Regions from separate parts of the Rhodopseudomonas sp. BAL398 genome, predicted to be linked through region 3. Evidence: predicted binding sites of a transcription regulator. Region 3 holds the regulator's gene; each other region holds the start of a gene.
What was found. The regulator PhoB, encoded in region 3, activates phosphate uptake and scavenging genes when phosphate is short. The targets are predictions, from matches to a motif close to TGTCATNNANCTGTCAT.

Region 1 (5,342 bases), 610 kb from region 3:
CACGGTCACCACCACGATGATGATCTGCGCCGCGGTCTCGGCATATTGAAAGCTGCGGATGCTCTCATACAGCGTCTGACCGATGCCGCCGGCGCCGACGATGCCGAGCGTGGTGGCGGAGCGCACATTGGTCTCGAGCCGATACAGCGTGAACGAACTCCACAGCGGCATCACCTGCGGAATCACGCCGAAGATCACCTCCTGCACCCGCACCGCGCCGGTGACGCGAATGCCCTCGACCGGCCGCGGATCAACCTGCTCGACCGCTTCGGAAAACAATTTGGCGAACACGCCGAGATTGTGCACGAACAGCGCCATCACCCCGGCGAACGGCCCCAGCCCCACCGCCACCACGAACAACAGCGCGAACACGATTTCATTGATGGCGCGGCAGGAATCCATCAACCGGCGCACCGGCTGCACGATCCATTGCGGGCAGACATTGGACGAGGACAGAATCGAGAACGGGATGCCGAACACCACCGCCAGCGCGGTGCCCCACAGCGCGATCTGGATCGTCACCACCATGTCGGCGAGGTAGGAATCCCAATGGTGGAAATTCGGATTGAGAAAGGCGCTGCCGAATTCGGCCATGTTGCGCCAGTCGGTGACCAGCGCCGAGACGCGAAACATTTCGGCCGGATTCCAGCTCCAGGCCAGCAGGCCGGCGAGCAGCAACCAGCCGAGCCAGCCGCGCACACGCCGCGCCAGCGAATAGCTCGGTACGACGAAGCGCGGCGCCGCGGGCGCGGCCGGATGATCGTGGGGGGCGATGGTGTCTGTCATGTTTCAATACGCAGAAGGGCGCCGGACGCGCGCGTCCGGCGCCCTTCTTAGGCGTTAGTTGCTCGGCGTCGAGGCGACGTTGGCGGCGAATTCGGCGATCAGCGTCTTCAGCTTGGCCTGATCGCCAGCCTTGTCGGCCGCGACGAAGGCGTCGACCTGCTGCTTGAACGCGCCGTGCTCGGCCTTGTCGGCGGCGTCCTGGAACTGCTTGATCTCGGCCTGCAGCGGCTCGATCTGGGCGGCCTTCTCGGCGTCCGACAGCTTGCTGTCGCCCTTGATCTTCATGATCGCCTTGTTGTTTTCAAGGATACGGATCGGCAACAGCTGGTCATTCGACGACGGCTTGAACGGCGCCCATTGCAGGCCGGCCAGCACCTTCTTGGCGTCCGCAATGTCGTCCGGGGTGCCGACGCGGCCATAGCTCATCAGCCAGGTGTAAAGCTTGGTCTTGACGCCCGGCTCCAGATCCTTGCGCCACACCAGCGGATCGCTCGGGATCAGCGGCGAGGTCCAGATCACACGGATGTCCTTGCGGGCGTCCGGCGCGGTGACTTCGAGGCGGCGCAGATTTTCGCTGTTGTTGGTGGCGACGTCGAGTTGCTTGTGGGCGACCGCCATCGCATTGGCCTCGTGCGAGGCATTGCGCAGCGTCTTGAAGCACTGCTTCGGATCGATGTTCTTGGCGGCGAAGATGTAGCTGGTCGGAACCAGGAAGCCCGAGGTCGAATTCGGGTCGCCGATGCCGAAATCGATCGACTTGTCGCATTTCAACACGTCGTCGAGATTCTTGATCGGCGAATCCTTGTTGACGATCAGATGCGACCAATAGCCCGGATTGCCGTCGGAATCGACCGACTGGGCGAAAATCTCGCCGCCGGAGCGGTTGGTGGCTTCCATCGCCGATTTGTTGCCGAACCAGGCCGCCTGCACCTTCTTGAAGCGCATCGCCTCGATCACGCCGGCATAGTCGGACGCGTAGTAACCGTTGATCTTGAGGCCGGTGCCCTTGGCCATCGCGGCGAAATAGGGCTCCCAGATGGTCTTGAGATTGGTGCTCGCCTCGGTGGCGATGACACCGAAATTGATTTCATTGGTCTCGGCACGGGCAACCGATACCGAAAGGCCGGCGGCCACGGCCAAGGCCGTGCCGATCAGGGCTAGCTTACGCATGTCGCTTCTCCAGATTGAGTTTGGTACTTCATCACGGGCAAAGTCAGGTGCGGCTCGCAAATCTATGCGGACAGCCGCTCGTAATTAGCCATCGGCTGTTTCGCCTGTGCGACGGCAGCCATCATGGCTGGCGGCGGCAATGCGTCGGCGGCAGCCGATGGCGCAGCCGGCGCCTGTCCTTCGAACGACGGCAGGAACAATTCCGCGCATTCGGCGCCATAGATCTCGTTGAGAAAGGCCGGCGTCAACGCGGTCGACGGGCCGTCATAGACCACCTTGCCGGCGCGCAGCGCTATGGTGCGGGGGCAGTATTTCAGCGCGTATTCGACCTGATGCAGCGAGATCAGCACGGTCAGTCCGTCATTGCGGTTCATGTCGGCGATCAGGTCCATCACCCGGCGAGCCGACGCCGGATCGAGCGAGGCGATCGGCTCATCGGCGATCAGCAATTCGGCGCCCTGGACCAATGTGCGGGCGATCGCCCCGCGCTGCTGCTGGCCGCCGGACAATTCGCTGGCGCGGCGCAGCGCGTGTTCGGCGATCCCGACCCGCGCCAGCGCCTGCATCGCCTTGCGCTTATCGTGGTCGCTGAAGCGGCCGAGCGTGCCGCGCAACACCGGCAACTGCCCGAGCAGCCCGAAACACACATTGGTCAACAGCGACAGCCGCGGCACCAGATTGAATTGCTGAAAGATCACACCGATACGCACCCGCAGCGCGCGATTGCTGCTGAGCCGGCCGGCGCGCTGGATCGGATCGCCCATCATGTCGATTTCGCCGCCATGGTGCTTGTTGCCGTCGATCGGGATCAGGCCGGCAATGGCGCGGATCAGTGTCGACTTGCCGGATCCGGAGGCGCCGATCAGCGCCACCATCTCGCCGCGCGCCACCGACACCGACACATCGTCCAGCACGGCAAGCCCGCGCTGAAACGACTTCGAAATCCTTCTGGCATCGATCACGGCGTGCGAAGTCAAACCGACCCCTCCAGTTGCTATCGCAATCGCTAACAACGCCGCATGACATTGCGATGAATGACCGGATCGTCGTCCACGAATTTCGCGTCGACGAGACCATCGCGATCAACCGATCGTCATGTCTTCGTAATGATAATGTCACCAAGCCCGCCGATGACCTGCGGCGACATTCATCCCGTGCGGAAGCTGACATGGCCGGCCACAAGCTATCGACGACACCAACCATCGATCCCTCCGCGCGCCTGACCGATTCGACACTCGGGGCCTATTGCGAAGTCGGCGCGCGCACCTCGCTGCTGGAAGTGACGATGGGCAACTACTCCTATGTGGTCAATGACAGCCAGATCGCCTATGCGACGATCGGCAAGTTCTGCTCGATCGCCGCGATGACGCGGATCAACCCCGGCAATCATCCGATGCAGCGCGCCTCGCAGGCGCATTTCACCTATCGGGCCAGCGCGTATTTCGAGGGCGAGTGCGACGACGCGGCGTTCTTCGACTGGCGATGCCAGCATCACGTCCATATCGGCCACGACGTCTGGATCGGCCATGGGGCGATCGTGCTGCCCGGCCGCAATATCGCGACCGGCGCGGTGGTCGCCGCGGGCGCGATCGTCACCAAGGACGTGCCTGCCTATACGATCGTAGCCGGCAACCCGGCCCGAATCATTCGGCGGCGATTCTCCGAATCCACCGCCGATCGGCTCGCGGCGCTGGGCTGGTGGGACTGGGATCACGAGATTTTGCGGATGGCCTTGCCGGATTTTCGCGATCTGGCGGTCGAGGCGTTTCTCGATAAATATGCTGGCCGCCGGGAATTCGCCCGGACGCGGGTCCAGAACAAGCCTCAGGGGAACTGATGAGCGGATTTGATATTTCGGGCGGCAGGGTGCTGTATCGCAACCAGATCCGTGACCTGTCGGTGGCGGTCGCGGGCGGACAGGTGGCGGCGATCGATGCTGGCACGGGCCTCGGCCTAGCCGCACTCGATGCCGGCGACCTGCTGGTGCTGCCGGGCATCATCGACATTCACGGCGACGCCTTCGAGCGCCAGATGATGCCGCGGCCCGGGGTCGATTTTCCGATCGACGTGGCGCTGGCCGACAGCGACCGCCAGGCGATCGGCAACGGCATCACCACGGTCTTTCACGCCACCACCTGGTCATGGGAGCCCGGCCTGCGCAGCGGCGCCAATGCCGAGCGGCTGCTGAGCGCAATCGAGACCATGCGGCCGCACCTGGCCGCCGATACCCGCTTCCATCTGCGCCACGAGACCTACAATCTCAAAGCCGAAGCCACCATCAAGCAATGGATCGCCGCCGGGCGGATCGACCTGCTGGCGTTCAACGATCACACCGATCTGGCCAGCATGGAAAAGCCGGCCAAGCGCGCCCGCATGGTCGAGCGCAGCGGCGTCAGCCATGACGAATTCGACCGCATCGTTGCCGAGGTGTCGGCGCGTCACCATGAGGTGCCGGGCTCGGTGGCGCGGCTGGCCGAGGCGGCACGCGCCGCGCGGCTGACGATGCTGTCGCATGACGACGACACGCCGGAATTGCGCCAGGCGTTCCGCGCGCAGGGCGTCACCATCGCGGAATTTCCGGTCAATGAGGAGACCGCGCGCGAAGCCGCGCAAGGCGGCGACTTCATTGTGTTCGGCGCGCCCAATGTGGTGCGCGGCGGCAGCCATACCGGATGGACCAAGGCCAGCGACATGATCGCCAAGGGGCTGTGTTCGGTGCTGGCCTCCGACTATTACTATCCGGCGCCGCTGCTGGCGGCGTTCCGGCTGGCGGCCGATGGCGTGCTGGCGCTGCCGCAGGCCTGGGCGCTGGTGTCCGCCGGCCCGGCCGCGGCGACGGGCCTGACCGATCGCGGCGAAATTGCCGTGGGGCGACGCGCCGACATCGTGCTGGTCGACGACAGGGTCGCGCTGCGACCGCGCGTCATCGCGGTGATCAGCGGCGGAAGGCTGGTGCATTTGACCGACGCCGATCGGCTGGTCGGCACGCAAAGCGCGCGGCGCGCCGCATTGGCGAATGCGTGACGCAACGCTCAAGCGTTTTCGCGCGAAGTGGGGACCGCTTCGCGTTAAGACAACGCCTCAAAACAAGAAACGAGGATTCCGGTTCTGATTCTATCAGAACCGGAATTGCTCTAGTCTGGATCGATGTCGAAATATCCCCGTTACGCCATCTATTATGTGCCGGCCCAGGACGATGCGCTGTATCGCTTCGGCGCCGAGCTGCTCGGCTATGACGCCTTTGGCGGCGACAGCCTGCCGTTTCCCGACGGCGTGGTCGCACGCGTGCCCGATTGGCGCGAATTGACCCGGGAGCCGCGGGTCTACGGCTTCCACGCCACGTTGAAGCCGCCATTTTCGCTGCTGCCCGGCACCAGCGAAGCCGA
Region 2 (5,342 bases), 2.3 Mb from region 3:
GCCGGTATCATTGCGCACGGTGATGCCGTCGGAATTGCTCTCCGCCGGCGGGCGATACTTCACCAGCCGGCCGATCGAGGGCATGAAATTGCGGAACGGATCCTCGGCATAGACCCGGGATTCCACCGCCCAGCCGGTCAGCGTGACATCCTTCTGAGCGATCGCGAGCTTTTCACCCGCCGCGACCCTGATCATCTGCTCGACGAGGTCAATGCCGGTGATCATTTCGGTCACCGGATGCTCGACTTGCAGCCTTGTGTTCATCTCCAGGAAGAAGAAGCTCTTGTCCTGGCCGGCGACGAATTCGACGGTGCCGGCGGAATCGTATTGGACCGCCTTGGCCAGCGCCACCGCTTGCTCGCCCATCTTGCGGCGGGTGGCCTCGTCGAGCAGCGGCGACGGCGCCTCCTCGATCACCTTCTGGTTGCGGCGCTGGATCGAACATTCGCGCTCGCCGAGATAAATCACATTGCCATGCTTGTCGCCCAGCACCTGGATCTCGATGTGGCGCGGGTCGACGATGAATTTCTCGATGAACACCCGGTCGTCGCCGAATGAGGATTTGGCTTCCGCGGTGGCCAGGTCGAATCCCTCGGCGACCTCGGAGGTCGAATGCGCGATCCGCATCCCCTTGCCGCCGCCGCCGGCGGAGGCCTTGATCATCACCGGATAGCCGATCTCGTCGGCGATCTGGACCGCGTGGGCGGTGTCGCGGATCACGCCGAGATGGCCCGGCACGGTGGACACATTGGCCTTGGCGGCGGCCTTCTTGGATTCGATCTTGTCGCCCATCGCGGCGATCGCGCCTGGATTGGGGCCGATGAAGACGATGCCGGCGGCCTCGAGCGCGCGCGGAAAGGATTCGCGCTCCGACAGGAAGCCATAGCCAGGATGCACCGCCTCGGCGCCGGTCTGGCGGCAGGCCTCGATGATCTTCTCCATCACCAGATAGCTCTCGGACGCCGCCGGTGGCCCGATCAGCACCGCCTCGTCGGCCATTTCGACGTGCAGCGCGTCACGATCGGCCTCGGAATAGACGGCGACGGTCTCGATTCCCATGCGCCGGGCGGTTTTGATGACCCGGCAGGCGATCTCGCCGCGGTTGGCGATCAGAATGCGTTTGAACATGTGCTTTTGCTTGCAACCTTGGGGTGGGCAGCCCTCCCGGTCGGGACGGCAATCTGGGAGCGCGACTGCTTGTAACAATTCTGACGCTGAGGAAAACTAGATATTGCGCAGGGGGGCCCCCATTCGCCTTTGTTCCCCCGCAGCCGCACTGCGCAAGCGCCGCCGTCATCCGGCCGGCAGCCTACAGCGGCGGGACGCAGCTCTGCTGCTTTCGCCCAGAATAACGCCTCGAAACCCCATTCCCGCCCGGTTTGGACGGATGAAGCAAGCTGCACCGCGCCCGGCATTACCAGCGGTGGGCGCAACAGCGCCAATGTTCCCGAATCTGGATTGGCGGGTTCGGCCGATCCGGCGGAAAGGCGCGGCGCGCGCCCCGGCAATGTCAGCCAGAGGCGGCCGATGGACCAAGCACCCGCTTGCCCGGCGCCTGAATTGAACGGTTACGGCGCCAAGGCCGCGGTCAAATCGCCCAAAGGCGGCTGGCCGTGGGCTTTGAGGGCCGCGTCCCGGGCCACGAGGCCGGGCAGCACCGGAAGTTCAAACCGCTTGGTGATGAACCGCAGAATCGATGTGGTGTCGTAGAATGTGTGGTCCACGGCGCCCTTCTTGGCCAAAGGCGACACGATCAGGGTCGGAATCCGCGAACCCGGCCCCCAACGATCGGCCTTGGGCGGCGCGACGTGATCCCAGAAGCCGCCGTTTTCGTCATAGGTGACGACGACCAGCATGTGGTCCCATTGCGGGCTCTTTTGCAGATGGGCAATGATGTCGGCGATATGGGCGTCGCCGGACTGCACATCGGTGTAGCCGGGGTGTTCGTTGAGATTGCCTTGCGGCTTGTAGAATGTGACCGCCGGCAGCTTGCCGGCGTCGATGTCCTTGATCAGGACCTCGCCATTCATGCCGCCATCCCGGAGATGCTCGGCCCGCGCCGAGGTGCCGGGCGCATAAGTGTCGAAGAAATTGAACGGCTGGTGGTGAAACTGGAAGTTCGGCACCGGCTTGCCGCGGTTGCCGTCGAGCGTCGCCTGCCAGGCGCCGGCGTACCACGCCCAGCTCACGCCCTTCTGGCTCAGCAATTCACCGATCGTCGTCTCGTGCTGCGGCGGCAGCGTGTTCGGCGCGGCCGGATCGGCGAAGCGCGGATCGCCGTCCTTGGCCGGCTTGTTGTTGCTCGGCTGATACGGCGGCTGCATCGTGTTGACGGCATAGAAATCCGGCGAGATCTGACCGTTATTGACGAATTTCGGAATTCCATCCATCGCCGATTTCGGCGAATTCGCCGCCAGCGTCAGCGAGACGCCGTCGGGTTCGACCGCGGCGATCAGCCCCTTGGCCGGACTCTTGTCGGCGTCGGGGTATTTCGGCACGCAGGCGCAGACCAGCTGAAAATGATTGAGGAAGGAGCCGCCAAAGGCGCCTTGAAAGAAATTATCGGCCAGCACGTATTCCCTGGCGATATTCCACAGCGGCAGTTTGGAGCCGTCGTAATGGCCCATCACCAACCCGCCGGCATCCGCATAGGCGGCGAATTTATCGTTCTTGCCGCCATCGATCTGCATCTGGTTCTGGAAAAACAGATGCCACAGATCGTGGGTCACGACCCCGAGCGGCGTCGCCAGACTTTTGGGATCGTCGATCGCAAACGGCCGGTTTGGCATCAACTCGGTCTGCGCTTCGGTCACCACCGGCGTCACGCCTTTGGCGGTCAAACCATTCCAGACCGGCGGCAAGGTTTTCAGCGGCGTGCCGTCGCGGTCGAGCTGGACGTATTGATCGGGCGTGACGTTCTGCAAGCCGTTGGCGCCCGGGAAATAGCCGTAGAGATTATCGAAGGACCGGTTCTCGGCGTAGATCACCACCACCGTATCGATGGCTTTGATCCCGGATGTCTGTGCCGTCGCCGGCTGGCCCCAGACCGCCGGCAGCGCCAGCGCGGCTGACAGAACAACGGATTGCAGTGGACGAGACATTCGGATCGCTCCTCGAAGGATGGCCTTGATTGGAACAATCCTAAACTGGCTTCGATGTCAGTCGGATGAAGGCATGGCAGGCTTGCGCGGCACTTCGGTCAGACCGTTGTCATGAAAGCACGGCAGGTTATTGCCATGATCAGACCCGGCATCTTTTTGTATTCCCTGGTGGTGCTGGCCGCGCTGGGCTTGACCGGCGCGACCCGCGCCGAAGCCGACGGCCTCACCCGGGCGCAGGCTTTTGCCAGGGCCGCGGCGCTGGAAGCGCTCGGCGCCAAGATCTTTGCCGATCGCGCGCTGTCGAGGTCCGGGCAACTGGCCTGCTCCAGCTGCCACGATCCGGCCCATGGCTTCGGCCCCGGCAATGACCGCGCCATGCAATTCGGCGGCAAGGATTTGCGGCAAACCGGCTTTCGCGCCACCCCGGCGCTGACTTATCTGCAAGCGGTGCCGCAGTTTTCCGAACACTATTACGAATCCGAGGACGAAGCCGACGCCAGCATCGACAATGGCCCGACCGGCGGCCTGACCTGGGACGGAAGGGTCGACCACGCCAGCGATCAGGCCCGGATTCCGCTGCTGGCGCCGTTCGAGATGGATAGCAGCGTCGCCACCGTCGCCGCGGCCTTGCGCAAGGCCGCCTATGCGGGCGAGATCAAGGCCATCTTCGGCGACGCTATTTTCAACGATCCGGACCAGACCTTTGCCGCCGCGCTGAAGGCGCTGGCGGTGTATCAGCAGAATGCCGCGACCTTCTATCCGTATTCCAGCAAATACGACGCCTATCTGGCCGGCCGTGCCAGGCTGACCGACCAGGAAGCGCGCGGGCTCGCGGCGTTCAACGATCCGGCCAAGGGCAATTGCGGCAATTGTCACCGCAGCGAACGCGCCGACGACGGCAGCGCGCCGCAATTCTCCGATTTCGGCATGATCGCGCTGGGCGTGCCGCGCAACCGCGCGATCGCCGCCAATGCCGATCCGGGCTTCTTCGATCTCGGCCTGTGCGGCCCGCTGCGCGCGGACTTCAAGGGCCGGGATGATTATTGCGGACTGTTCCGGGCGCCGTCCCTGCGCAACGTCGCGCTGCGCAAAACCTTTTTCCACAACGGCGTGATCAAGAGCCTGCACGACGCGGTCGAATTCTACGCCACCCGCGACACCGATCCGGGCCGCTGGTATCCGCGCAGGGCCGACGGCAGCATCGACAAATTCGACGATCTGCCGGCGCGCTACCGCGGCAACATCAATATGGAGCCGCCATTCGGCGGCAAGCCGGGCGATCCGCCGGCGCTGTCATCGGCCGAGATCGACGATATCGTCGCCTTTCTCGGCACTTTGACCGATGGCTATCGGCCTGCGCCAGCTGGGCAGCAACCGGGTGATGCGCCGCCGAAGGCCGTCGCCAATCGCCCATAGCTGGATACAATAATGGCGGGGCCAGGCCCCGCCATTATCGATTCAGGAAAATTTCGCCGGGCTCACATGCCGAGGTCGAACACGTTGGGCAGATGCTGCACCAGCGGCAGCGTCGCGGCGCCGATCACGGTGGCGGCGATCAATCGCATCAAAGCGAGGTTGTTGCGGCGGTTGCTGCGCATCTGCCGGCCGATCCACTCCAGCACCTCGATATTGACGCCGATCGCCTGGGTTGGGGCCCAGCTCTCGATCGCGACATCCGGCGACAGCGCCACGCTGCGCGACGGCACCGGCAGACCGGATGCGGCGGCGGCGTGGTGGACGATGGCCTTGGCGAACAGATCGTCGAACGATCCCTCGTCCTTCCGCTCGGCGGCGGCGTCGTTGATCTCGAACAGCGCCTCGGCCTCGGCCCGGCTGACCGGCTGGTTCGCGACCGCATCGGCGGTCAGGATCTGCACGCACCAGGCAGCGTCTGCGGCATCGAGCGTTCGCGAGAAATGGACGCGACCCCGGGTGGTCGGTCCTTCTCCGGTGATCACGCCGTCGCGCACAATGCCGAGGGCCTGTGCAGCGGTAAAGCGGTCCGCGATCCGGGAGGGGTCGATGATGCCGATCTCTTCGGCATGGGCGGCGGCAGTCATGGGTCTCGCTCTTCTCTTTGAACTTTGTGGTCAAATCCAGCATTTCCATGCTGGCGTAAACGGGTGGTTAAGACTTCAACGTTGGTACCAAGCAATCGGCATTGGCCGTGAGATTTACTCGCATGGTTGCCAAATTATCTCGGTGACCTGCGTCACAGCCGGAGTGATCGCAGCCTGCTTC
Region 3 (5,342 bases):
CGCCGCCGTGGTGCCGATGGGCCGGTTCTCGGCGCTGGCCGGCGCGCTGGCGCTGGCGGTGATCGTGATCCCGGTGGTGGTGCGCACCACCGAGGACATGCTGCTGCTGGTGCCGAGCTCGCTACGCGAGGCGGCCTCGGCGCTCGGGCTGCCGCGCTCGCTGGTGATCAAGCGGATCGCCTACCGGGCCGCGCGCGCCGGGCTGATCACCGGCGTGCTGCTGGCCACCGCGCGGGTCGCCGGCGAAACCGCGCCGCTATTGTTCACCGCGCTCAGCAACCAGTTCTTCAGTCTTGATCTCACCAAGACGATGGCCAACTTGCCGGTGACCATCAACAACTTCGTGCAGAGCCCCTACGACTACTGGAAACAGTTGGCCTGGAGCGGGGCGCTGATCATCACCCTGGCCGTGCTGGCCCTGAACATTGGCGCGCGCATTCTTGGCGCCGAGAGGACCGCGAAATGACCGAGATTTCCATCGCCACCAACGTTCCCGCCGCGCCGATGCCGCCGATGATGGATCAGCCCGAGGGAACCCCGAAGGTCAGCGTGCGCGACCTGAATTTCTACTACGGCCAGAACCACGCGTTGAAGCACATCAACCTCAACCTCGTCGCCAACAAGGTCACCGCCTTCATCGGGCCGTCCGGTTGCGGCAAGTCGACGCTGCTGCGGATCTTCAACCGGATGTATGATCTGTATCCCGGGCAGCGCGCCGAGGGCCAGGTGATGCTGGATTCCACCAATATTCTCGATCCCAAGCTCGACCTCAATCTGCTGCGGGCGCGGGTCGGTATGGTGTTCCAGAAGCCGACCCCGTTCCCGATGACGATCTATGAGAACATCGCCTTCGGCATCCGGCTGTACGAGAAGATCTCCAAGGCGGAGATGGACGCCCGGGTCGAGAAGGCGCTGCGCGGCGCGGCGCTGTGGACCGAGGCCAAGGACAAGCTCGGCGCTTCGGGCCTCAGCCTGTCCGGCGGGCAGCAGCAGCGGCTTTGTATCGCCCGCACCATCGCGGTGCGGCCGGAAGTGATCCTGTTCGACGAGCCGTGCTCGGCGCTCGATCCGATCTCGACCGCGAAGATCGAGGAGCTGATCGACGAATTGAAGGAAAGCTACACCATCGCCATCGTCACGCATAATATGCAGCAGGCGGCGCGGGTCTCGGAATCCACCGCCTTCATGTATCTCGGCGAGTTGATCGAATTCGGTCCGACCAACAAGATTTTCACCTCGCCGACCGATCGCCGCACCCAGGACTACATCACCGGCCGGTTCGGCTGACGCGCAGCGCGCGAGGAGAATGAACATGGGCTTCGAACACACCACCAAGGCATTCGACGGCGACCTGCAGGAACTCACCAGGCTGGTTGCCGAGATGGGCGGCCTCGCCGAACGGCAGATCGTGGATTCGGTCGACGCCCTGATCCGGCGCGACATCCCGCTCGGCGCCCGCGTGGTCGCGGCCGATGCCGAGATCGACCAGATGCAGCGCACTATCGAGGAACGCGCGGTGCTGACCATCGCGCGGCGACAGCCGATGGCGGTCGATCTGCGCGAGATCGTCGGCTCGATGCGGGTCGCCACCGATCTGGAACGGATCGGCGATCTGGCCAAGAATATCGGCAAGCGCGTCAACGCGCTCGACAGCGATTTCCATCCGCTGAAGCTGATCCGCGGCCTCGAGCACATGACCGATCTGGTGCAGTCGCAGGTCAAGGCAGTGCTCGACGCCTATACGGCGCACGATCTGCCGGCCGCGATGGTGGTGTGGAACGGCGACGAGGAGGTCGACGCGATCTGCACTTCGCTGTTCCGCGAATTGCTGACCTATATGATGGAAGATCCGCGCAACATTTCGTTCTGCATTCATCTGATGTTCTGCGCCAAGAACATCGAGCGGATCGGCGACCACGCCACCAACATCGCCGAGACGGTGTTTTACATGATCGAGGGGCAGCAGCTTCTCGACAAGCGACCGAAGGGCGACATGACGAATTTCGCCAATGCGGCGCCCGGCAACTGACGAGGACGAACGATGAGTGCGCGCATTCTGGTGGTCGAGGACGAAGAGGCGCTGACGACGCTGCTTCGCTACAATCTCGACGCCGAGGGTTATGACGTCGAGACAGTGGCGCGCGGCGACGACGCCGACACCAGGCTGAAGGAGCGCATCCCCGACCTGATCGTGCTGGATTGGATGCTGCCGGGCCTGTCCGGGATCGAGTTGTGCCGGCGGCTGCGGGCCCGGCCGGAAACCAAGCAGCTGCCGATCATCATGCTGACCGCGCGCGGCGAGGAAAGCGAACGGGTTCGCGGCCTTGCGACCGGCGCCGACGACTACATCGTCAAGCCGTTCTCTGTGCCGGAATTGCTGGCGCGGGTGAAGGGCCTGCTGCGGCGCGCGGCTCCGGAACGGCTCGCCAGCATCCTGGCCTATGGCGACCTCGAGCTCGACCGCGAAAAGCGGCGGGTGGCGCGCTCCGGGCGGCCGATCGATCTCGGCCCGACCGAATATCGGCTGCTGGAATTCTTCCTCGAACATCCCGGCCGGGTGTTCAGCCGCGAGCAATTGCTCGACAGCGTCTGGGGCCGCGACATCTATATCGACGAGCGCACCGTCGACGTTCATATCGGACGGCTGCGCAAGCTGCTCAATCCCGGCCGCGAACAGGACCCGATCCGCACCGTGCGCGGCGCCGGCTACGCCCTCGACGACCGCTTCGCCGCCAAGGCGGAGTGAGGGACGGCGCCTCGTCATCGTCACCCGTCATCCTCCGCGACAGCGGAGGACCCAGGATTGCAGGGCGTTGATGGTGAGTTGCTGATCGTCGGCGCTCTGGGACACCGGTCGCCCGGTCGAGCCGGGCGATGACCCATGAGCGCTGCGCGATGCCGTGCGCAGCGCCGCGTCATCATCAGCCGTCATCCTCCGCGACAGCGGAGGACCCAGTATTGCAGAGCGTTGATGGTTAGTTGCTGATTGTCGGCGCGCTTGGGTCGCCCGGTCGAGCCGGGCGATGGCGTCGTCCCGCAATGCGGCGCTGACTGAAGCTGACGCGGCTTAGCGCGTGGGCTTAGCGCGTCGGCTTGGGCATCTGGCGGCGGCGGTCGCCGGCCGGCTGGTAGGCGATGCGCGAGTGATGCGCGCAATAGGGCAGGCCGCCGAGCGCCTTGCCGCCGCAGAAGAAGAATTCCGGATTGGACGGATCGCCGATCGGCCAATGGCAGGTCGCCTCGTTGAGCTCCTGCAGGCTCAGCCGCTGGCTCATCGGCACCACATTGTCGTAGGACACCGGATCCGGCTCGGCCTCGACCTCGAACACATGCGCCAGCGCGGTGTTGCCGCGCGCCACCGGGCGCGACACCCGCATCATATGCTGGGCCGGACGCGCCTTGCGCGGTCGCGGCGCCGCGGAGGACGGGCTTTTGGCCCGGCCGGACAGGCCGAGACGATGAACCTTGCCGATCACCGCGTTGCGGGTCACATTGCCAAGCTCTGCGGCGATTTGACTCGCCGACAAGCCGCCTTCCCATAATTTCTTCAATTGCTCGACGCGGTCGTCGGTCCAGCTCAGTGCCGTCATCGCTTTAATCCCTTCGTGTCGCCCTCGCCGCAGTGCGGCGTTGCGACGTAGATGTCGCCAAAATCCCTGACGGCAGAATCCCTTAGCCCTCGCCGGGCGCGACTTGCTCGCCCGGGCGTTACGCAACACAGAGGACTCAAGAGGATCGCAACCGCGCACGAGATGTCGTACTCGACAGGCCAAAGGCTACAATATGCCGTGACTCTCGCGCAAGAGTCTGACCTGGTGCATCCACACCTTCTACTACGAGGACCTCGTATTTCGGCCCGTCATGCCTGTTCGCAACGTCGATCGCCGAGCGATCGCGCGGTCCGGTTTGCCAATGCCCAGCACCAACGAAGCATGGGCGGGTTTGGTTCAGGCATTTCGACCGCCGACGCCAATTGTTCGCGTGGCCGGCTCTCGCCGGTTCGGCCCCGCGCAGCCGGCCGGACCGCCTTGCGGCCGCGGGATGTCCGCGATCCGGCGCCGATGCCCGGAAAATACGGGCGAAGCATCGGTTGACAGGGTGCCGCGCGCTTCTAGAATAAAGCCACGTGCCGCCTGGAAAGGCGGCACGTTTCGTTTCCGGGGTAGGTTGGTCGGCGGCCGTGACGGGCACGGCGGACTTTGTGCCCCAATTTTCCGATCGGATCGGCCATGTCCAAAAGCGCAAGCACCTCCCATCTGTTGCCAGTATTCGCCAGGGCGGACCTCGCCTTCGAGCGCGGCGAGGGCGTCTGGCTGATCGGCACCGACAAGGAGCGCTATCTGGATTTCACCAGCGGCGTCGCGGTCAATGCGCTCGGCCATTGCCATCCGCATCTGGTCGCCGCGCTGCAGGCGCAGGCCGCCACGCTGTGGCACATGTCGAACCTGTTCAAGAGCCCCGACGGCGAGCGGCTGGCGGCGCGGCTGTGCGAGCAGAGTTTCGCCGATTTCGTGTTCTTCGCCAATTCGGGCGCCGAGGCGATGGAATGCGCGCTGAAAATGACGCGCCATCATCATTTTTCCAAAGGCGCGCCGGAGCGCACGCGGATCATCACCTTCGAGGGCGCGTTTCACGGCCGCACGCTGGGGACGCTGGCGGCCACCGGAGCGGCGAAATATCTCGAGGGCTATGGCGCACCGCTGGACGGCTTCGACCAGGTGCCGCTTGGCGATCTCGAGGCGGTCAAGAAGGCGATCGGCCCCAACACCGCCGGCATTCTGATCGAGCCGCTGCAGGGCGAGGGCGGCGTCCGCGCGCCGTCGCACGGGTTCTTCCGGGCCCTGCGCGATCTGTGCGACCAGCACGGCCTGCTGCTGATCTTCGACGAGGTGCAGACCGGCATGGGCCGCACCGGCGAATTATTCGCCTATCAGCGCATCGGCGTGACCCCGGATATCATGTCGCTGGCCAAGGCGCTGGGCGGCGGTTTTCCGATCGGCGCTTGCCTGGCCACCGCCGAAGCCGCCGCCGGCATGGCGCCGGGCTCGCACGGCTCCACCTTCGGCGGCAATCCGCTGGCGGTGGCGGCGGCGAATGCCGTGCTCGACGTCATGCTGAAGCCGGGCTTTTTCGATCACGTCAACCGCATCTCGCTGCTGCTGAAACAGAAGCTCGCCTCGGTGGTCGATCGCCATCCGCAGGTGCTGTCGGAAGTGCGTGGCGAGGGCCTGCTGATCGGGCTGAAGGCGGTGGTGCCGTCGGGCGATCTGATCGCCGCGTTGCGAGCGCAGAAGCTGCTCACCGTCGGCGCCGGCGACAATGTGGTGCGGCTGTTGCCGCCC
Region 4 (5,342 bases), 2.4 Mb from region 3:
CGGCGCGTGAGGCGTCGCGGCGAAGATTCCTTGAGCGACTTTCCACGGCCAGACAGACTCGGATTCGTCATGAAGTAATTATGCACGTTGAAAGGCTCCTCGCCCTTCGCGGCCTTCATACGCGTTGACGATCCATCCGGCAATAACTGCCAGCTCTGCTCGGTATCTTTCAGGTTGGCGACCATGATCTGCTCGAGCACCTGCTGATGCACGGTCGGGTTCTGCAGCGGGCACAGCACCTCGACGCGACGGTCGAGATTGCGCGGCATCAGGTCGGCCGAGGAGATGTAGACCGCAGCCTTCGCGCTCGGCAGCCCGTGCCCCATGCCGAAGCAATAGATTCGGCCATGCTCGAGGAAGCGGCCGATGATCGACTTGACGCGGATGTTCTCCGACAATCCGGGGACGCCGGGCCGCAGGCAGCAGATGCCGCGCACCACCAGCTCGACCGACACCCCGGCCTTCGAGGCGTCGTACAGCGCATCGATGATTTCGGGATCGACCAGCGAATTCATCTTCAGCCAGATCGCCGCGGGCTTGCCCTGGCGGGCGAAGGCGGATTCGCCGCGGATGTGATCGAGCAGGGTCTTGCGCAGCGTCAGCGGCGACACCGCCATCTTCTCGATGTCGCTCGGCTCGGCATAGCCGGTGATGTAGTTGAACACCCGGGCGGCGTCGCGCCCGATCGTCGGATCCGAGGTGAAATAGGACAGGTCGGTGTAGATCCGCGCCGTCACCGGGTGATAATTGCCGGTGCCGGTGTGGACATAGGTGGTGAGGCCACCGCCCTCGCGGCGCACCACCAGCGACAGCTTGGCGTGAGTCTTCAACTCGAGGAAGCCGTACACCACCTGCACGCCGGCGCGTTCCAGATCGCGCGCCCAGCGGATATTGGCTTCCTCGTCGAAGCGGGCCCGCAATTCGATCAGCGCGGTGACCGATTTGCCGGCCTCGGCGGCTTCGGCAAGGGTCTTGACGATCGGCGAATTGTTGGAGGTGCGATACAGCGTCTGCTTGATCGCCACCACGTCGGGATCGCGCGCCGCCTGCTGCAGAAACTGCACGACGACGTCGAAGGATTCATAAGGATGATGGACGATCAAATCCTTCTTGCGGATCGCCGCGAAAATGTCGCCGCCATGATCGCGAACCCGTTCCGGGTGCCGCGGCACATAGGGCACGAATTCCAGATCGGGCCGGTCGAGCCGGGTCAGTTGCGACAATTCGTTCATCGCCAGCACGCCGTCGACGAGCAGCACCTCGTCATTGGCGGCCGGCAGCGCGCGCTGCACGAAGGCGCGCAGCTCCTCGGGCATCTCCGCCTCGACCTCGAGCCGGATCACCGAACCGCGCCGGCGCCGCTTCAGCGCGGTCTCGAACAGCCGCACCAGATCCTCGGCCTCTTCTTCGATTTCCAATTCGCTGTCGCGGATGATCCGGAACGAGCCCTGCCCCTTGACCACGTAACCGGGAAACAGCCGGCCGATGAACAGCGACGTGGCCTGCTCCAGCGTCATCACCCGAACGATCCCGTCCTTGCCGCTCGCCGGCAGCCGGATGAAGCGGTCGATCTTGCCCGGCATGCGGATCAGCGCATTCATCGGCCGGCCGTCGGACACCCGGGCCAGCTGCAGCCCGATGGTGAAGCCAAGGCTGGGAATGAACGGGAACGGATGCGCCGGATCGATCGCCAGCGGCGTCAGCAGCGGAAAAATGTTGTGGAGGAAATGGTCCTCGATCCAGGCCCGCTCGGCCTTGGTGGCGTCGCGGCCGTCGAGCAGCACGATCCCCTTTTCGGTCAGAATGCCGCGCAGGTCGCGCCAGATCGCCTGCTGGTCGGTGGCGAGCCGGGCTACGGCCTCATTGATCAGCGTCAGTTGTTCGGACGGCGACAGCCCGTCGGGGCTGCGCTCGGTGATCCCCTCGCGCACCTGGGCCTTGATGCCGGCAACCCGGACCATGAAAAATTCGTCCAGGTTATTGGCCGAAATCGACAGGAACCGGACCCGTTCCAGCACCGGATGTCCCGGATTGACCGCTTCCTCAAGTACCCGGCGGTTGAAGTGCAACCAGGACAATTCGCGATTGATGAATCGCTCGGGTCCCGACGCGACCACGGAGGCCGGCTCCGGCGCGCCGTTCTTTTCTGCAATTACAATAACTTGGTCGCTGTCCATGAGAAGCAGGTCCACTCGCGCTTGGGGCTACGGCATTTCGGGGTCATTGGCGGCGAACCTTGCGGCAACCAGATGACGTTCCCATGACATTGGCGACTTGCGGATCGCGCCGTCAAGCCGGGCAAGATGCCACAGCACGCCGCCGCTCAAGCGTGGCGCAGCAGCTCCGCCGCCAGCGCCCGGGTGACCGGCCGGCCCAGGCGCAACGCCTCGGTATCGAGCAGCTCGACCGCCTGCCGCGCCGCCGCAAAGGAGCGGTCGATCCGGTTGGCCAGATAGCCGACCAGGGCTTCGTCGACGCTCATCTGGCGGTCGGCGCAGAATTTCACGATCAGGGCCCGCAGCAGCCGGTCGTCGGGCGGCATCAGCTGCACCACCGGCACCGCGCGCAGCCGCGAACGCAGGTCGCGCAGCTCCGGGGGAAAGGCTGATGGCGCATCCCGCGCCGTGATCAACACATAGGCCTCATATTCGCGCGCGAGATTCAGCAGATGAAACAGCGCGCGCTCGTCGAAACCGCCCGGCACCAGGTCTTCCACGACCAGCGCCCCGGTCGCCAGCGCCGCCGGAACCGCTGCCGCGGTCAAAGCGTGCGCCGCGGTCGACCGCGCGCCAGCCAGCTCGGCCCAGATCGCGGCCAGATGGCTCTTGCCGGCCCCCTCGGGGCCGACCAGCAGCATCACCCGGTTCGGCCAGTCCGGCCAGCGCTCGATCAGATCGAGCGCCGCCGCATTGGCGGAGCCTTCAAGAAAATCCTCGCGGGACAGATTTTCGGCATGCGGCAACGCCAAAGCCAGCTGACGCGGTTGAAACGGGGGTGCCACGCAATATGCTCCATGCCGGCCTGCGGCGTGCCTGGCCTATTTCTGCTGCTGGCCGGGTTCGATAGTGCTCATATGCCGCATCCACTCGACGAGATAGAAGGACACCGAAACCAAGGTCAAGGCCGCGACGAAGCCCATCATGATAACGTCATACGGACCCCATTCAAAGCCGAAGCTGAGCGCGGCCAGCACCGTCGCGGCGAAAGCCACCTGCGCCGCGGTATTCAATTTCGAGACCATCAACGGCTTCATCGGTATCGGCTTGCCGAACAGCCATGAGATCAGCACCGCGCCGACGATCATGATGTCGCGCGACACCACCAGAATCACGATCCAGCGCGGAATCGCGCCCCAGATCCCGAGCGCGATATAGATCGACACCAGCAGCGCCTTGTCGGCCAGCGGATCGAGCAGCGCGCCGAGTTCGCTGGCCATGTTGAAGCGCTTGGCCAAAAAGCCATCGACCGCATCGCTGACGCCTGCGACGATAAACACCCCGAAGGCGATTTCCATCTCATTTGACGCGATCGCCCAGACAATGACCGGCACCAGAAGGATCCGGCCAAGCGTAATGATATTCGGAATACTCACACCACATTCCCGGCTTCCGGCCCGACATCGCAACCGCGTTGAGCGGTTGCGAGCCGGATCGGCTGGCAGTCTACATAGTACAGGCCGGCCCCGCATGCGAGCCATTGCACGCCGGCAGAATCCGACGTAACCACCCAAAAAGACAACGCCAGCCTCGAACAAGTGGCCTTTGGTCTAGCAGTCACGCACGGCCGATTGGGCCGGGCGTTTGTCGGAAATTCGCGGTGCGTGCCGCCGCAAGGGCGATTTGGGAACCGGTCATGACCGAGCATAACAACGGCCTCACCTATGCCGATTCCGGCGTCGATATCGACGCCGGCAACCGCCTGGTCGATCTGATCAAGCCGCTGGTCCGCCTCACCGCCCGCGCCGGCGCCGACGCCGAAATCGGCGGTTTCGGCGGGCTGTTCGATCTGAAAGCCGCGGGCTTCACCGACCCGATCCTGGTGGCCGCCACCGACGGCGTCGGCACCAAGGTCAAGATCGCGATCGAAGCCGGGCTGCACAACGGAATCGGTGTCGACCTGGTCGCGATGTCGGTCAACGACCTCGTGGTTCAGGGTGCCGAACCCTTGTTCTTTCTGGACTATTTCGCCTGCGGCAAGCTCGACCCGGAGGCCGTCGCGGCGATCGTCGCCGGCATCGCGGAAGGCTGTCGGGAATCCGGCTGCGCCCTGATCGGCGGCGAGACCGCGGAAATGCCGGGCCTCTACAAGGACGGCGATTACGATCTGGCCGGGTTTGCCGTCGGCGCCGCCGAGCGCGGCACGCTGCTGCCCGCCGCCGACATCGCCGCCGGCGATGCGGTGATCGGGCTGGCCTCGTCCGGAGTCCATTCCAACGGCTTTTCGCTGGTGCGCAAAATCGTCGAGCGGTCGGGGCTGGGCTATGACGCGCAGGCGCCGTTTTCCCCGGTGATGACCTTGGGCGGCGCGCTGCTGGCGCCGACCCGGCTCTATGTCAAATCCTGTCTCCGCGCGATCCGCGAGACCGGGGCGATCAAGGGGCTGGCACATATCACCGGCGGCGGCTTCACCGACAACATCCCGCGGGTGCTGCCGAAGCATCTCGGCGTCGGCATCGATCTGCCGCGGCTGCCGGTGCTGCCGGTGTTCAAATGGCTGGCGGCGCAAGGCGGCGTCGCCGAACTGGAGCTGCTGCGCACCTTCAATTGCGGGATCGGCATGATCGCGATCGTCAAGGCCGAGGCCACCGATCAGGTGATCGAGCTGTTGACCGAAGCCGGCGAGACCGCCGTGCTGCTCGGCGAGGTGATCCCGGCAGAAAGCGAGCATCGCGTCGTCTACAGCGGACATCTCGACCTTGCCTGGTAACATCGCAAAACGCCGGGTCGCCATCCTGATCTCCGGGCGCGGCTCCAACATGGCGGCGTTGATCGAGGCCGCGGCCGAGCCCGGATTCCCGGCCGACATCGTCATGGTGATCGCCAACACCGCCACCGCCGGTGGGCTTGCGATCGCGCAGCGTAGCGGCATCGCCGCGCTGGTGATCGAAAGCAAGCCGTTCGGCAAGGATCGCGCCGGGTTCGAAGCCAAGCTGCAACAGGCGCTCGACGAGCACCGCATCGAGCTGATCTGCCTCGGCGGTTTCATGCGGCTGTTCACCGCCGACTTCGTGCAGCGCTGGCACGGCCGGATGCTGAACATCCACCCCTCGCTGCTGCCGTCCTTCCCCGGTCTGGACCCGCACGGCCAGGCCTTGCGCGCCGGGGTGAAAATTTCCGGCGCGA

Region 1: phnC (phosphonate ABC transporter ATP-binding protein) is a predicted target of PhoB. The motif match lies at 3,048-3,064, and genes of this name have one in related genera.
Region 2: RBJ75_RS07755 (acid phosphatase) is a predicted target of PhoB. The motif match lies at 3,156-3,172, and genes of this name have one in related genera.
Region 4: RBJ75_RS07000 (RNA degradosome polyphosphate kinase) is a predicted target of PhoB. The motif match lies at 2,250-2,266, and genes of this name have one in related genera.

Annotation. Positions count from the first base shown of each region.
Region 1 is NZ_CP133111.1:3,275,905-3,281,246, forward strand. It holds gene phnE (phosphonate ABC transporter, permease protein PhnE) at 1-786, opposite strand, end outside; gene phnD (phosphonate ABC transporter substrate-binding protein) at 841-1,956, opposite strand; gene phnC (phosphonate ABC transporter ATP-binding protein) at 2,019-2,933, opposite strand; gene RBJ75_RS15545 (chloramphenicol acetyltransferase) at 3,125-3,793, shown strand; gene RBJ75_RS15550 (alpha-D-ribose 1-methylphosphonate 5-triphosphate diphosphatase) at 3,793-4,980, shown strand; gene RBJ75_RS15555 (DUF1045 domain-containing protein) at 5,104-5,342, shown strand, end outside.
Region 2 is NZ_CP133111.1:1,612,356-1,617,697, forward strand. It holds gene RBJ75_RS07750 (acetyl/propionyl/methylcrotonyl-CoA carboxylase subunit alpha) at 1-1,128, opposite strand, end outside; gene RBJ75_RS07755 (acid phosphatase) at 1,569-3,101, opposite strand; gene RBJ75_RS07760 (cytochrome-c peroxidase) at 3,237-4,517, shown strand; gene RBJ75_RS07765 (hypothetical protein) at 4,580-5,161, opposite strand.
Region 3 is NZ_CP133111.1:3,887,023-3,892,364, reverse strand. It holds gene pstA (phosphate ABC transporter permease PstA) at 1-466, shown strand, start outside; gene pstB (phosphate ABC transporter ATP-binding protein PstB) at 463-1,287, shown strand; gene phoU (phosphate signaling complex protein PhoU) at 1,313-2,029, shown strand; gene phoB (phosphate regulon transcriptional regulator PhoB) at 2,042-2,746, shown strand; gene RBJ75_RS18305 (GcrA family cell cycle regulator) at 3,081-3,590, opposite strand; gene RBJ75_RS18300 (aspartate aminotransferase family protein) at 4,230-5,342, shown strand, end outside.
Region 4 is NZ_CP133111.1:1,464,264-1,469,605, forward strand. It holds gene RBJ75_RS07000 (RNA degradosome polyphosphate kinase) at 1-2,177, opposite strand, end outside; gene RBJ75_RS07005 (DnaA ATPase domain-containing protein) at 2,324-3,001, opposite strand; gene RBJ75_RS07010 (CDP-alcohol phosphatidyltransferase family protein) at 3,038-3,592, opposite strand; gene purM (phosphoribosylformylglycinamidine cyclo-ligase) at 3,853-4,926, shown strand; gene purN (phosphoribosylglycinamide formyltransferase) at 4,976-5,342, shown strand, end outside.